DNA from 3 places in the Peribacillus sp. FSL P2-0133 genome. Region 1 is predicted to be linked to each of the others. Evidence: riboswitches for the same ligand, from Rfam matches in the RefSeq annotation. Region 1 holds a riboswitch; each other region holds the start of a gene.

Region 1 (4,271 bases):
TAATTCCCCTTTATGTACATCAAAAGAGACAGAGTCCAAAACAGCTTTGTTATGATATCCACCTGTTAACCCTCTTACTTCAAGCATCCGTTTTTACCCTTCTCTCCGTCTCTTTAATAAAATCAGCGCAAATGCAGGTGCCCCGATAAGTGAGGTGATCACCCCGATCGGCAGTTCCGATGGGGCAATGATCGTTCGTGCCACAAAATCCGCCAATATTAAGAATCCGCTTCCTATCAACAATGACAACGGAAGTAAATGTTTATGGTCAGGCCCCCAAATCTTTCGGACAAAATGAGGAATGACCAATCCTACAAAGCCAATCGCCCCCGAAACGGCAACGGCTGCACCTGTCAATGTCGAACCGGCTATCAAGATCCACATTTTCCGCCGCTTAACATTCACACCTAAGTGTTTTGCCCGGTCTTCCCCGAAAGTCATCGCATTCAATTCACTTGTATTCATGATCAAGATCAATGAACCAATGATAAAAAACGGCAAAATGATTGCAATGTAATTCCATCCGCGCATTGAAACGCTTCCCATCAGCCAGCCGATGATTTGTCTTAATTCATCACCCGTCAGCGCAATCATCAATGAAATGAAGGCACTTAAAAACGAGCTAAAAATGATCCCCGTTAAAATGATCGTTTCCACTTTCATCGATCGATCCATTTTTTTTGCAAACGTCAGTACACAAAGCATCGTGAGCACTGAGCATAAGATGCTCAGTGCCGGAAGAGTATATAAACCGATGAACGGCAGTGAAATATTCAAGAATATTGTCAATACGGCGCCGACCGATGCTCCTGATGAAATACCCAATGTGTAAGGATCAGCGAGCGGGTTCCGGAGCAGTCCCTGAAAAGCCGCACCCGCAATCGCAAGTGATGCCCCGACCAAACCCGCAAGCAATACGCGCGGCAAGCGGATGTTCATCACGATATTCGTAAGCATAATATCCGGATCAGCAGAAATCGGCAAATGGAAAATCTCCTTGCCGATTATTTGCATAAGTACGGGAACCGGTACTGGCACCGAACCAAAGGAAATGCCTATCGTCATTGCGAATAACAAAATTAACAACGCAATCAAATAAGCAAACGCCCATTTAGTTGTCAAATTGGTTCGGATAGACTGATTTGGCAAGTTCCTCTACTCCCTCTATTAAACGTGGACCGGAACGGGTCACCAAGTCTGAATGGACATCAAAGACTTGGCCATTCTTAATAGCATTTACGTCTTGCCATCCTTTTCGGCCCTTCACTTCACTTACTGAATCTTTCGTATAGTAACCATACGTTGTAATGATGACATCCGGATTTGCAGCAATCATCGACTCTTCATCAATTTTTGCCCATCCGTCCAATTCTGCAGCAGCATTATCCGCTGAAATAATAGTAAGCATCTCATTCATGAAAGTATTTTTACCAGGTGTGTATATTTCCGGTGAAGGCGAAACTTCCACTAAAACTGTCTTCCTATCCGCTTCCTTTACGGATTTGGCCTTTTCCTGGATATCCTTGAGTTTCGTTTTCATATCCGTAACGATTTCTTCTGCCTTATCATGTTCTCCCGTTGCCTGTCCAATCATCTCAATAGACTTATAGACTTGGTCAAAGCTTTGTGCATCATTGACTACGAGGACATCTATTCCAGCATCCTTAAGTTGCTGTAAACCCTCATTTGAATTATGGGCACTTGATGCATGCGCAAGAACAAGATCAGGCTTCATGGAGACAATCAGCTCCGTGTTCATTTCCATTCCGCCAACTTTTTCAATTTCTTTCGTTTCTTCCGGGTAATTATCATTGTCGGACACACCAACGACCTTTTTGCCCAAACCAAGTGCAAAGACCACTTCCGTATTACTTGGTATCAATGAAACGATTTTCTTCGGTTTTTGTTCTATCGTTACTTTTTCCCCAGTTGCATCTTTAATCGTAATCGGGAAAGCTTCGTGTTGAGCATGATTCGTTTGCTGCTTTTCTTTTCCTTCATCCTTAGCGTCACTGCAGCCAACCATCAAGCCTGCAGTAAGCAACATTAACAGTATCAGACCAAAAATCTTTTTCATTTTCATTCCCCACAATCTTTTCATTTAATTTCTTCCCACCTAAATAAAGAAAACGCATTGGTTGGAAGATGCCCCCAAAACAAAAAGCACCTCCCGTTAAACGGAAGGTGCTTGCATGGCAACAATATCATTACGGACTCTTTCTTAGGGTCTGCCACACACCTTCCCATCCGCGTAGGTTACAGGTGTACGAATTCTGGCAGGTCTCCTGGCTCATGGTCATCGTCAACGGCACCTTCCCATATCTCATACAGTGGTACACAGCCGTCAGCTCCCATATACAGTGGCGGGACCGCGTTGGCATTTCACCAACTTCCCTTTTAAGTCATTAAGACACCAAATCGTTCATATGTATATAATTTTCACTTCCTTCATTATACACCATGTAAGAATCGATTATTATATGATTTTTCTGAACAAGTACGAAATGACCCTTCCACCTTCAATGCTTTGAAGCATTTTCAATCAGTGACGCAAACCCATCGACTGATAACCCGGGTGAAATCCGAACTCGATGCAGGGCATGCATCCCTTGGTCCCTTGAAGCTCCCCCAGGTTCGGTAGTGACTGCCATCTTGTATCCAACTTCTTCTGACAGCCTTAGACTCTCTTCATTATACCGGCCAACCGGATAGGAAAGCACCGTCGTGTCCTGGCCGAGGATACGGTCGAATAGCTCCTTCGACTGAACCATTTCCGCTTCTTGCTGCACTGCCGTCATGCGGTTCAGCTCCAAATGGTTGATGGTATGGCTTTCGATCGAAATCCCATTCCTGCTCATCTCCAACATTTGATCTTCAGTCAGGTGATGACCTTTATCAATGGACTTACCGATCATGAAGACAGTTGCTTTCATATCATTTTCTTTTAATATCGGAAAAGCCTCCGTGTAGTTATCTGTATAGCCATCATCAAAAGTAAGCCAGACGCACTTCTCACTTGGCATCCGATTCTCGGTTAAAACAAGGTATGCTTCTTCAGGGGATAATGTATAGTAACCATTCTCCCGAAGCCAAGCCATCTGTGCTCGGAATTCCTCACTTGGAACCCGAAGGCCATTACCTTCAGAAATGCTGTGATACATCAAGATTGGAAGCTGGACAGCGGACTCGGCCGTTACCCAGTTTCCCGTATCGATTTGGCCTTCCAAATCCTGCCCTGCCCCATTCTCAGCCGCTTCGACCACTTCAATGTCTTCTTCCGCAATCGGTGCAGCCGTCTTTATGCCTATACCCTCTAAAATCCCTTGTGAACATCCAGGTAAAATTAAAATCCCCAGCAATGCCACCATCCATAAAACTCTATATCTTTTCACAATCATTCCCCTAATTTTTTCTAGTATAATAGTACCAGAAAACTAGCGGATAATAAAGTATTCCATTTAATGAATTAATAGGAAAACACGAGAGCATAGTGACCTGCTGAGCATTAATGAAAATTTTTTTCATAAGTATGTGCTATAAGCTTGAAAAGTTTGCCTATAAGAAATATAATAAATAAGTCGTCGACTTATATATATGTCCCAGTAGCTCAGCAGGATAGAGCGACAGCCTCCTAAGCTGTAGGTCGTAGGTTCGACTCCTATCTGGGACGCTAATTAAAAACCCTGTTACAACGCGGTTCTTCCGTGTAGTAGCAGGGTTTTTTCTGTGATTTATGTGGCGGTTGGACAAAGTAAACACTACTTCATCAATCCCTATAGATATAAAAAAATCTGAGCCCTTTAAAACACAGAACTCAGATTTTTTATATCAAGATAAGCAATATTATACTTGAAACAAATTACCCTTTAGCTATACTTACTTTTCAACTAAGCCTATCTCGTTGATTTTTTCTTCAAAAACAGGTCCGAAACTTTCAGAATAAGTATTCGTTAAATGTCTATTATCACGGTAAATTATAACATTACCAATAATGGGCTGAAATTTACCGTTTACCTTGAAGTAATCTGTTAAGTCAATTTTATGCAATGATTTATTCTCTTTTTCAAATTGGCTCCAAAAGCTTTCGTCTTTCTGATTATCTACTGAATTCATTTTTTTTGTAGTTTCTTCTAGTCCATCTGTTTCTAATGATTCCAGTACATTAAAACTATATCTTGGATCATCACGAATCGCTAACACTTCAATACCATATTCATCTTTAACATACTGCAGCTGATCAACCATTTGTTGTTGTATTTTATTATTAGGCG
Region 2 (4,271 bases), 930 kb from region 1:
CGAATGCGGAAGCAAGCTCCCCATGACTACGAGATGTTTCGATGGAAATTACATCAGCATCGAGGGAGGAGATGACATCCATGAAACTGTTGAAGTCGCAATAGCACATATGCGTATGAATTTGGGTTGTATCCTCCACGCTTGATGTGGATATCAAGAATGAATTCACAGCCCAGTTCAAATACTCGTCGCGATCGTTTTTTTTCAATGGCAGACCTTCTCTAAGTGCAGGCTCATCAACCTGAATCATTTTAATTCCAGCAGATTCCAATGCAATGACTTCCTTTTCTAAAGCGAGTGCCAGCTGATAGCAAACATTCTCCCTGGAAATATCATCACGGACAAATGACCAATTTAAAATCGTAACAGGACCTGTAAGCATTCCCTTTACCGTCTTCTTCGTCAGTGATTGTGCGTACACACTTTCCCTTACTGTCATCGGTTCGATGAAATGGATGTCGCCGTAGATGACTGGTGGTTTCACGCAGCGGGATCCATAGGATTGTACCCAACCCTTTTCCAGAAAGATGAAACCGCCTAACTTATGGCCGAAGTATTCAACCATATCCGTCCGTTCGAATTCCCCGTGAACGAGAACATCCAAACCGATTTCTTCTTGGATTTCGATCCACCTGCCGATTTCTTCGTTTACGAATGTTTCATATTTCTGAGCGGTCCATTCTCCTCTTTTGAATTTCCCGCGTGCTTGTTTAACTTCAAATGTCTGCGGAAAGCTACCGATGGTAGTCGAAGGAAGGAAAGGCAATTTGAAAAATTCCTGTTGTTTTTGGTAACGCTCTTTAAATGGAATGTGACGGCCGGCGGTCCTGGTTTTAACCTTTTCGACTTTCGATTGTACAGTCCCATGATTCCGTGCATTTGAACTTGCTAACGTTTGAACCGTAAATTTATTGGCATCGACTTTTTCGGCGATTGCTTCAAAGCCTTGATTATTCCCTTTGACCAAGAGTGTGATTTCCTCAAGTTTCTCATCAGCGAAAGCAAGGGCCTGTTTCACTTCTTTTGAAAGTGCGGTTTCATTCCGAACGGTCACTGGGACATGAAGCAGGGAACAAGAGGGCTGAAGCCAGATTTGGTCTTCGGCTACCTTTTTCTTAAGAGTCTCAATTAATTGAATTTTTTTCGATAAATCAGATAGCCAAATGTTTTTTCCGTCAATCACACCTGCAGCAAGCACTTTGTCCTTTGGGAAGCCGAATGCTTCAAGATTACTTAGATTCCTCCCTTTATCATGTACAAAATCAAGACCGATTCCTTGGACTTTTAATTCGATGACTTCTTGGTAGTGTTCCACGGCATCAAAGTATGTTTGTAGCATGATGTTCAGGTTTGGTGCTGCTTCATTCAGCTTTTCATATAGGTAAGTAACAGTTTGCATATCATCCTTGGAAATGGATGAAACAAGAGAAGGTTCGTCCATTTGTACCCACTTCACGCCTTCTTGCTCCAACTCCCGCAGGATTTGCGTGTATAGGGGAAGCAAGCTCAGGATGATACTAGGGATCTCTTGTTTATTGAAGCCTTTGGAAAGGGAGATGAAGGTATAAGGTCCAATCAACACGGGCTTCGTTTCAATCCCTAGCTTTTCCTTGGCTTCCCGATATGCTGCAAGTGGTTTATTTTCTGTTAAAGTCAGCTGTGGCAGTTTTAATTCAGGGACAATATAGTGATAGTTCGTATTGAACCATTTCGTCATTTCGGAAGCGACTTGATCATTGTTTCCGCGAGCCATTGAATAATATACGGAAAGGGGAACCCTACCGCCTTCATAGGCTGAATAACGTTCAGGAACAAGACCGAACATGACGGACATATCGAGCATTTGATCATAGAAAGTGAAGTCATTGACAGGAATGATATCAATGCCCCGTTGCTTTTGTTTTTGTATGTTGCCTAAACGGATTGCCTTTAGTTGTGCCGTAAATTCCGCTTCATCGATTTTACCTGACCAGTAAGCTTCCAATGTACGTTTCCATTCACGATCTTCCCCGATTCGTGGGTAACCCAAACTACTGCTTTTCAAAATTCCCATCCTCCTACATTCATTTTATTGAACAATAAAAAAAGCATCCCCAACCGTCAAAAGAGAAAGTTAGAAATGCTTAAAATAAGAGGCATGCAGAATGCCCCTTACAATTATAAGGTCCCTAACACCTCCCTATCTCCCGTAGGTTAAAACAGTGTTGTCGAAATAGGCAGGTCTCCTGACTTAGGGATTATCATTAGCGGCGGCCTTCCCGATCCTTTGATCAGTGGCATATTGGATGGCGCTAACACTCCCATTACAGTGGCGGGACCGTGCCGGAATTACACCGGACTTCCCTTTTAATCCTAATTTAAAATTAGGAACCTATTTCCACATATGAAATTTTACAAAACCTGCCTTTATAAACTGTTTGCAGGCCGAAGATTTTTAAAATAAAAACTATTATAAAAATTTAGACAATCTTAACATATCCGACCAAAAGGGTCAACATGGAAAAAAAGATTCGGGAAAAGAATCAGTTTATTGAGTGTGTTGTTGATAAGTATGAGGTCTGTACCTAAAAAAGAATATATTGTTTGGACAGGGAGTATGTATAGAGAGAGTGGCGTTTTGAAATGGGGCGTGGGGGATGACTTTCTACATCTTGATTGCAGGAATCATTTTTTGCATGGTGATGAGCATTCGTACGTTATTTCTTGTTGAGTCGGGAGGAAAGAAGTTTTCTCTGGAGGATATGCTGTGGCTTGGCAATTTATATGCGACGATATTGGTTGGATTTGCACTGATTTATTTATTATACGAGCTTCAGAATCATTCGGTGATTCTTGATATGGGCAATCGGTTGGATGGCACTTTCTATGAACAGTTGAAGACTTCCTTTTACTTCAGTGCGATGACGATGTTTTCTGTAGGGTATGGAGATATAGCCCCGATTGGCATGGGCAGGATGATAGCTACCATTCAGGCTTTCATCGGGTATACACTGCCAGCAGCGTTCGTAATTCGGACAGTTATCGATTTGGAGCAGAAAGATAGGAAGGGTAAATGAAAGTTGTGTTTCTTTCGATTATTGGGTACTCTTACCATAATGAAAGAAATGGAGGGTTCAATATGACTGTTAAAATTGGAGAAAAAGCACCTGATTTCAAACTCCCTGCAAACAATGGTGAAATAGTTTCCCTATCGGATTTTAAGGGGAAAAATATTGTTTTATATTTTTATCCAAAAGACATGACGCCAGGTTGCACGACGGAGGCCTGTGATTTCCGGGACCATAATGAGCAATTCGAGGAATTGAACGCGGTCATCATTGGTATTAGCCCAGATCCAGCGGCACGTCATGAAAAATTCATCGAAAAACATGGATTGCCTTTTCTGCTGCTGGCTGACGAGAATCATGAAGCGGCCGAATCATTTGGTGTGTGGCAATTGAAAAAGAACTTCGGCAAGGAGTATATGGGCATTGAACGTTCAACTTTCCTGATAGATAAGGCTGGTAAGGTAGTCAAAGAATGGCGTAAAGTAAAAGTCAAAGGCCACGTCGAAGAAGCGCTTGAAACTCTTCGCGACCTCGAAAAATAAGGGACAGGCAGATGAAGGATGAGCGAATAACGAAGCTTGCAGCCAGGCTGATTCATCATTCGATACAAACACAGCCAAAAGAGAGAATCCTCATACGAGGGCATATCAACACGAAACCGTTATTGAAAGAGCTGATTGATGAAATATACAGAGTGGGTGCTTATCCATATGTAGAACTCGAAGACGATGAGATAAGCCGCCACCTGTTACAAGGGAATGTGAAGGAACAACTTGACACATCTTCGCAATGGGCTCTGAAGAAATATACGGATATCGATGCAGTCATCATCATCACAGGGGAAGAAAACGATGTGGAAATGACTGATGTTCCCATCGAGAGGCACCGTCTTCAAGGGGAGGCTATGAATTCCCCCACTCTTTTCTATGTAAACAACCGACGTTGGGTCTTACTTAATTATCCCACCAACGCATCAGCGCAAAAAGCCGGCATGACCTTCAACAGGTACCAAGACTTTCTGTTGAACGTATGCACCATGGATTACGGGAAAATGGAGGCGGCCTTGAAACCGTTAAAACAATTGATGGAACGGACTGACAAAGTCAGGATCGTTTCACCAGGGACAGATTTGACCTTTTCCATTAAAGGTATGCCGGCCATCATATGTGCCGGAAAAAAGAATTTACCGGATGGGGAAGTGTTTACAGCACCCATAAAAGATAG
Region 3 (4,271 bases), 1.3 Mb from region 1:
TTTTAGCTGTCGAAGAATTCGGGGCAATGGCCATTAAATAGCCATTACGGGTCCCGTGTTCCTGCACGTCTGCTTTTAAATCCATCCATTTTTGATCTGTATAGTCACGCAGTTCGAAATAGTCCCCTGTATGCCAATCAGATCCTTCAAAATATGGGTATGATCCTTTTTCCTTGGCCAATTCGTTGGATGCCTTGATTGTTAAGTATGCGATCCTTTCGTATAAAGCATCTGCATAGTGAACAGCCTCATCGGATTCCCAATAAATATTCTGCGTGGCAAGTAAATGATGCCATCCAAACGTTCCTAAACCAATTGCCCGGTAACGTTTGTTCGAGATGGATGCCTGTTTGACAGGAAGATTATTCACATCAATGACATTATCCAGCATGCGGATCTGAATGGGAATCAATCTTTCCAAAACATCGCTGCCCACTGCCCGGGGCAAGTTAATGGATGAAAGGTTGCAGACAACGAAATCGCCGCTTTTACGAACCACAACAACATCTCCATCTTCCGTTTCATATTCATCCGTGATCGTCGAAGGGCTTAGGTTTTGGGCAATCTCCGTGCAAAGGTTAGAACAATAAATCATACCTTTATGTTTATTGGGATTCTTCCGATTCACTTCATCACGGTAGAACATATACGGTACGCCTTCTTCTAATTGAGAAATCATGATGCTTTTCATGATGTCCATCGCATTGATTTTTTCAAAGCTATAGTTTGGAAGCCTGCCATTTTCTGCGGCCTCGACAGCAAGTGCATAATGATTCCTGAAGCTTCCTTCGCCTTTCTTCTCGTCATAAAGATCTTCAAGTGAAAATCCAAGGGTTTGCTTAACGGTATGCGGATCGAAAAGATACCATTCTTTTCTGTCGCGTACAGCTTCCATGAATAAATCGGGTATACATACACCTGTAAAAATATCATGGGCTTTTAATCTGTCATCCCCGTTTTGTGTCTTCAAATCGAGGAAGCTCATGATATCTTTATGCCAGACATCCAAGTAAATCGCGATGGCACCTTTACGTTGACCCAATTGATCGACACTTACCGCTGTCTGGTTGAATAGTCGAATCCAGGGAGTCGTGCCGGAACTGTTTCCAGAGAAGCCCCGGATATCAGAACCAAGCGAGCGAACCTTACCGACGTAAAGACCGACACCGCCGCCAAATTTAGATACTTTTGCCGCATCGTAGTTTGATAGGTAGATTCCGTCAATGGAATCTTCAATTGCGTCGATAAAGCAAGAGCTTAACTGTCCATGTGTTTTACCTGCATTGGAGAGTGTAGGAGTCGCAACGGTCATATAAAGATTGGACATGGCCCAGTATGCTTCTTTTATAAGTTGCAGGCGGTGCTCCGTTTTTTCCAATCGCATGATTTCCATCGCGATGATCATGAAACGTTCTTGTGGCAGTTCGTAGACCTTATCCTTTTGTGGGCGGGCTAGATAGCGGTCGTTCAATAAGTAGATGCCTATGTAAGAGAATAATTTATCTTTTTCCGGGTCGATCACCGAACCCAATTCCTCAATTTCCGCTTTCGTATATGAAGATAGCAGTTCTGGTTTATAAATGGGATAACGCTGACCTTCTGAAAGCTGGGAGAGTTCCGTGATCAGCTCATAGAATGGGCCATAACTCATGCCTTCATAACCTCGATTGGCTTGTGCATCCCTATACATTGTATTCAACAGTTCTGCTGCAGCAACGAACGTCCAATCCGGAGCATCGATATCCACACTTTCAAGAGCGAGCTGAATCAGTTTTCTTGATGCCTGTTCTTCGGTTGAGTCACTTTTGCGATCTAGCCATTTTGTAAAACGCTTTTTGAACTTCTCCATATCGAGATGGCCTTCGAATTCCTTTGACAACATCTCGAGCTGGATGGATTTCGTTTCTGTGTCATTTTCACTTATGGTAGAGTTATATGTTTGAGTCATTAATGATCCTCCTTGTTAACTTCCGCTAAAATAAAAAAACCGCCCAATGAATTGAGCGGATCAAACGATAGAATAAAAGAGCCATGAAAAAATAGCCGTTAAACTATCGTTTCATCATCTCAATCCCCGAAGAATAAGAAACGTGAAAAATTCAAGGCAGGTCTCCTGACTCATGATCACCCTACTTTGAGTCCTTCCCGTATAGAGAGCTATACAGTGGGTATCTCATTTCGTCACATTTACAGTTGCGGGGACAGTTCCGGGTTTACACCGGATTCCCTTTTCAGCCATCACTGGCACCTTGGATTATAAAAAATTCTATATATAGTTATTGTTAATGTTTGTATAATCAATATCTAGTATTTCTGCTTATATTATCGTAAGCCATATACGATGATAATTCAACTAATATATTTGAAAAAAACCAATCCTTATCTATTGACAAAGTGATGGCAGAGTGTGAAGGAATGAAAGATTTTATTGGGGAATGGGTAATTCAAGCGCTGATTTTACGCGATTTTGTGTTAAAATAAATTGTCTAGTAAAGGTGGCTCTCCCTTATTGCAATGAGGGGATTCGCGGAAAAATATTTAAGAAAAAGGGGATAAAATCTTGGAAAAAGTATTAGTTTTTGGACATAAAAACCCGGATACAGACACAATCTGTTCAGCAATCGCTTATGCAGACCTGAAAAAGCAGTTAGGTATCAACGCTGAACCAGTTCGTCTGGGTGAAGTAAATGGTGAAACTCAATATGCATTGGACCAATTCAAATTCGAAGCTCCCCGCCTTGTGGAAAAAGTTGCAGGGGAAGCTGAAGGCGTAATCCTGGTCGATCATAACGAACGCCAGCAAAGTGCTGAAGATATTGACCAAGTCCGTGTGTTGGAAGTTATCGACCATCACCGTATCGCTAACTTTGAAACAAGCGATCCACTATATTACCGTGCGGAACCAGTTGGATGTACGGCAACCATTTTAAATAAAATTTATAAAGAAAACGGCATTGAAGTCCCTAAAGCAATCGCAGGTCTTATGTTGTCTGCCATCATTTCCGATTCGTTATTGTTCAAATCTCCTACATGCACGGAGCAAGACGTTGCAGCAGCAATGGAACTGGCTGCCATTGCGGGAGTCGACGCTGAAACATACGGCTTAGAAATGTTGAAAGCTGGAGCTGACTTGAGCGACAAAACGATTGCCCAGCTTATCACTCTTGATGCAAAGGAATTCTCCATGGGAATGGCTAAAGTGGAGATAGCACAGGTCAATGCTGTAGATCCGAACGAAGTCCTTGCTAAGCAAGCAGAATTGGAAGCGGCGATTGAAGCGGTCATCGCTGAGAAGGAATTGGACTTATTCCTATTTGTCGTAACGGATATCTTGACTAATGATTCTGTTGCCTTGGCTCTTGGTAAAGCAGCTTATGCAGTGGAAAAAGCATACGACGTTTCATTAAACAATAACATCGCCGTCTTAGAAGGCGTTGTATCGCGTAAAAAACAAATCGTGCCAGTCTTAACGGACGTATTCAGCAAATAATACAGTAGAAGGGATGCTCATTAAAAACATGGGCATCCTTTTTCTGTACATGCAAAAAAAAAGACTCAACCACCATTAAGGGTGTTTTGAGTCTTTTTTCTTAATTCAAAGCTTCCTTTTCTTTTTCATAGGCAATGACAATCAGTTCTTTGTTGGCTTCCTCGCCAAGTCTGCTTTCAAAGCTTTTCAGTTCATTCAATAAATCCGGTGACAGATTTGCTGCCGTATAATCCTGCTCGGGTGTCATGCTTTTCGCTCCTTTCAAAAGGAAATCATTCATGTTATCTATTTTGTCGGTTTGAAAAGTTTCTATTCAGCAAAATTTTACAACTTCAAGATATTTTACTTTCTGAGGTGGCGAGTTTTTCAAGCAATAACGAACTTTCTTCATCGAGTCCTTGCACTTGGACAGGTATACCCAGAAGCTGATATTTAAGAACAACCGTATCAACAGCACCGACTGCTGAAGCATCCCAGATTTTAGAATGGGAAAAGTCGATGACGATTGAATCGGCTTTTTCCTTGAAGTCGAACTTCGAAACAAAGTCCTGGACAGAAGCGAAAAATATTTGCCCGCTGATATGATAAATGATTTTCTTAGCCTGGACATCTTCCGTTTTCTCTACAGCCACTTTAGAAATTTTAGCCGAAAAGAAAATCATGCTCAAGAGCACTCCGGCGAATACCCCTTTTGATAAATCATGTGTATAAAGGACAATGAGGACCGTCACGATCATCACGGCTGCATCCGACTTTGGAGCTTTAACGAGCCTCTTTAGAG

Evidence for each region. A riboswitch is a leader RNA that binds a small molecule or an ion and turns the genes downstream of it on or off. The one in region 1 is predicted to bind cobalamin.
Region 2: linked by a shared signal. The riboswitch ahead of metE (5-methyltetrahydropteroyltriglutamate--homocysteine S-methyltransferase) and the one ahead of MKY17_RS27550 (ABC transporter substrate-binding protein) in region 1 are both predicted to bind cobalamin.
Region 3: linked by a shared signal. The riboswitch ahead of MKY17_RS05580 (ribonucleoside-diphosphate reductase subunit alpha) and the one ahead of MKY17_RS27550 (ABC transporter substrate-binding protein) in region 1 are both predicted to bind cobalamin.

What each region holds. Positions count from the first base shown of each region.
Region 1 covers NZ_CP150254.1:5,687,345-5,691,615, forward strand. The annotation lists gene MKY17_RS27540 (heme ABC transporter ATP-binding protein) at 1-87, opposite strand, end outside; gene MKY17_RS27545 (iron ABC transporter permease) at 94-1,149, opposite strand; gene MKY17_RS27550 (ABC transporter substrate-binding protein) at 1,112-2,077, opposite strand; cobalamin riboswitch at 2,258-2,433, opposite strand; gene MKY17_RS27555 (polysaccharide deacetylase family protein) at 2,520-3,392, opposite strand; tRNA gene MKY17_RS27560 (tRNA-Arg) at 3,597-3,670, shown strand; gene MKY17_RS27565 (acyltransferase family protein) at 3,877-4,271, opposite strand, start outside.
Region 2 covers NZ_CP150254.1:803,137-807,407, forward strand. The annotation lists gene metE (5-methyltetrahydropteroyltriglutamate--homocysteine S-methyltransferase) at 1-2,053, opposite strand, end outside; cobalamin riboswitch at 2,198-2,390, opposite strand; gene MKY17_RS03820 (potassium channel family protein) at 2,637-3,056, shown strand; gene bcp (thioredoxin-dependent thiol peroxidase) at 3,119-3,589, shown strand; gene MKY17_RS03830 (aminopeptidase) at 3,601-4,271, shown strand, end outside.
Region 3 covers NZ_CP150254.1:1,164,849-1,169,119, forward strand. The annotation lists gene MKY17_RS05580 (ribonucleoside-diphosphate reductase subunit alpha) at 1-1,948, opposite strand, end outside; cobalamin riboswitch at 2,086-2,267, opposite strand; gene MKY17_RS05585 (manganese-dependent inorganic pyrophosphatase) at 2,561-3,490, shown strand; gene MKY17_RS05590 (hypothetical protein) at 3,591-3,737, opposite strand; gene MKY17_RS05595 (SulP family inorganic anion transporter) at 3,823-4,271, opposite strand, start outside.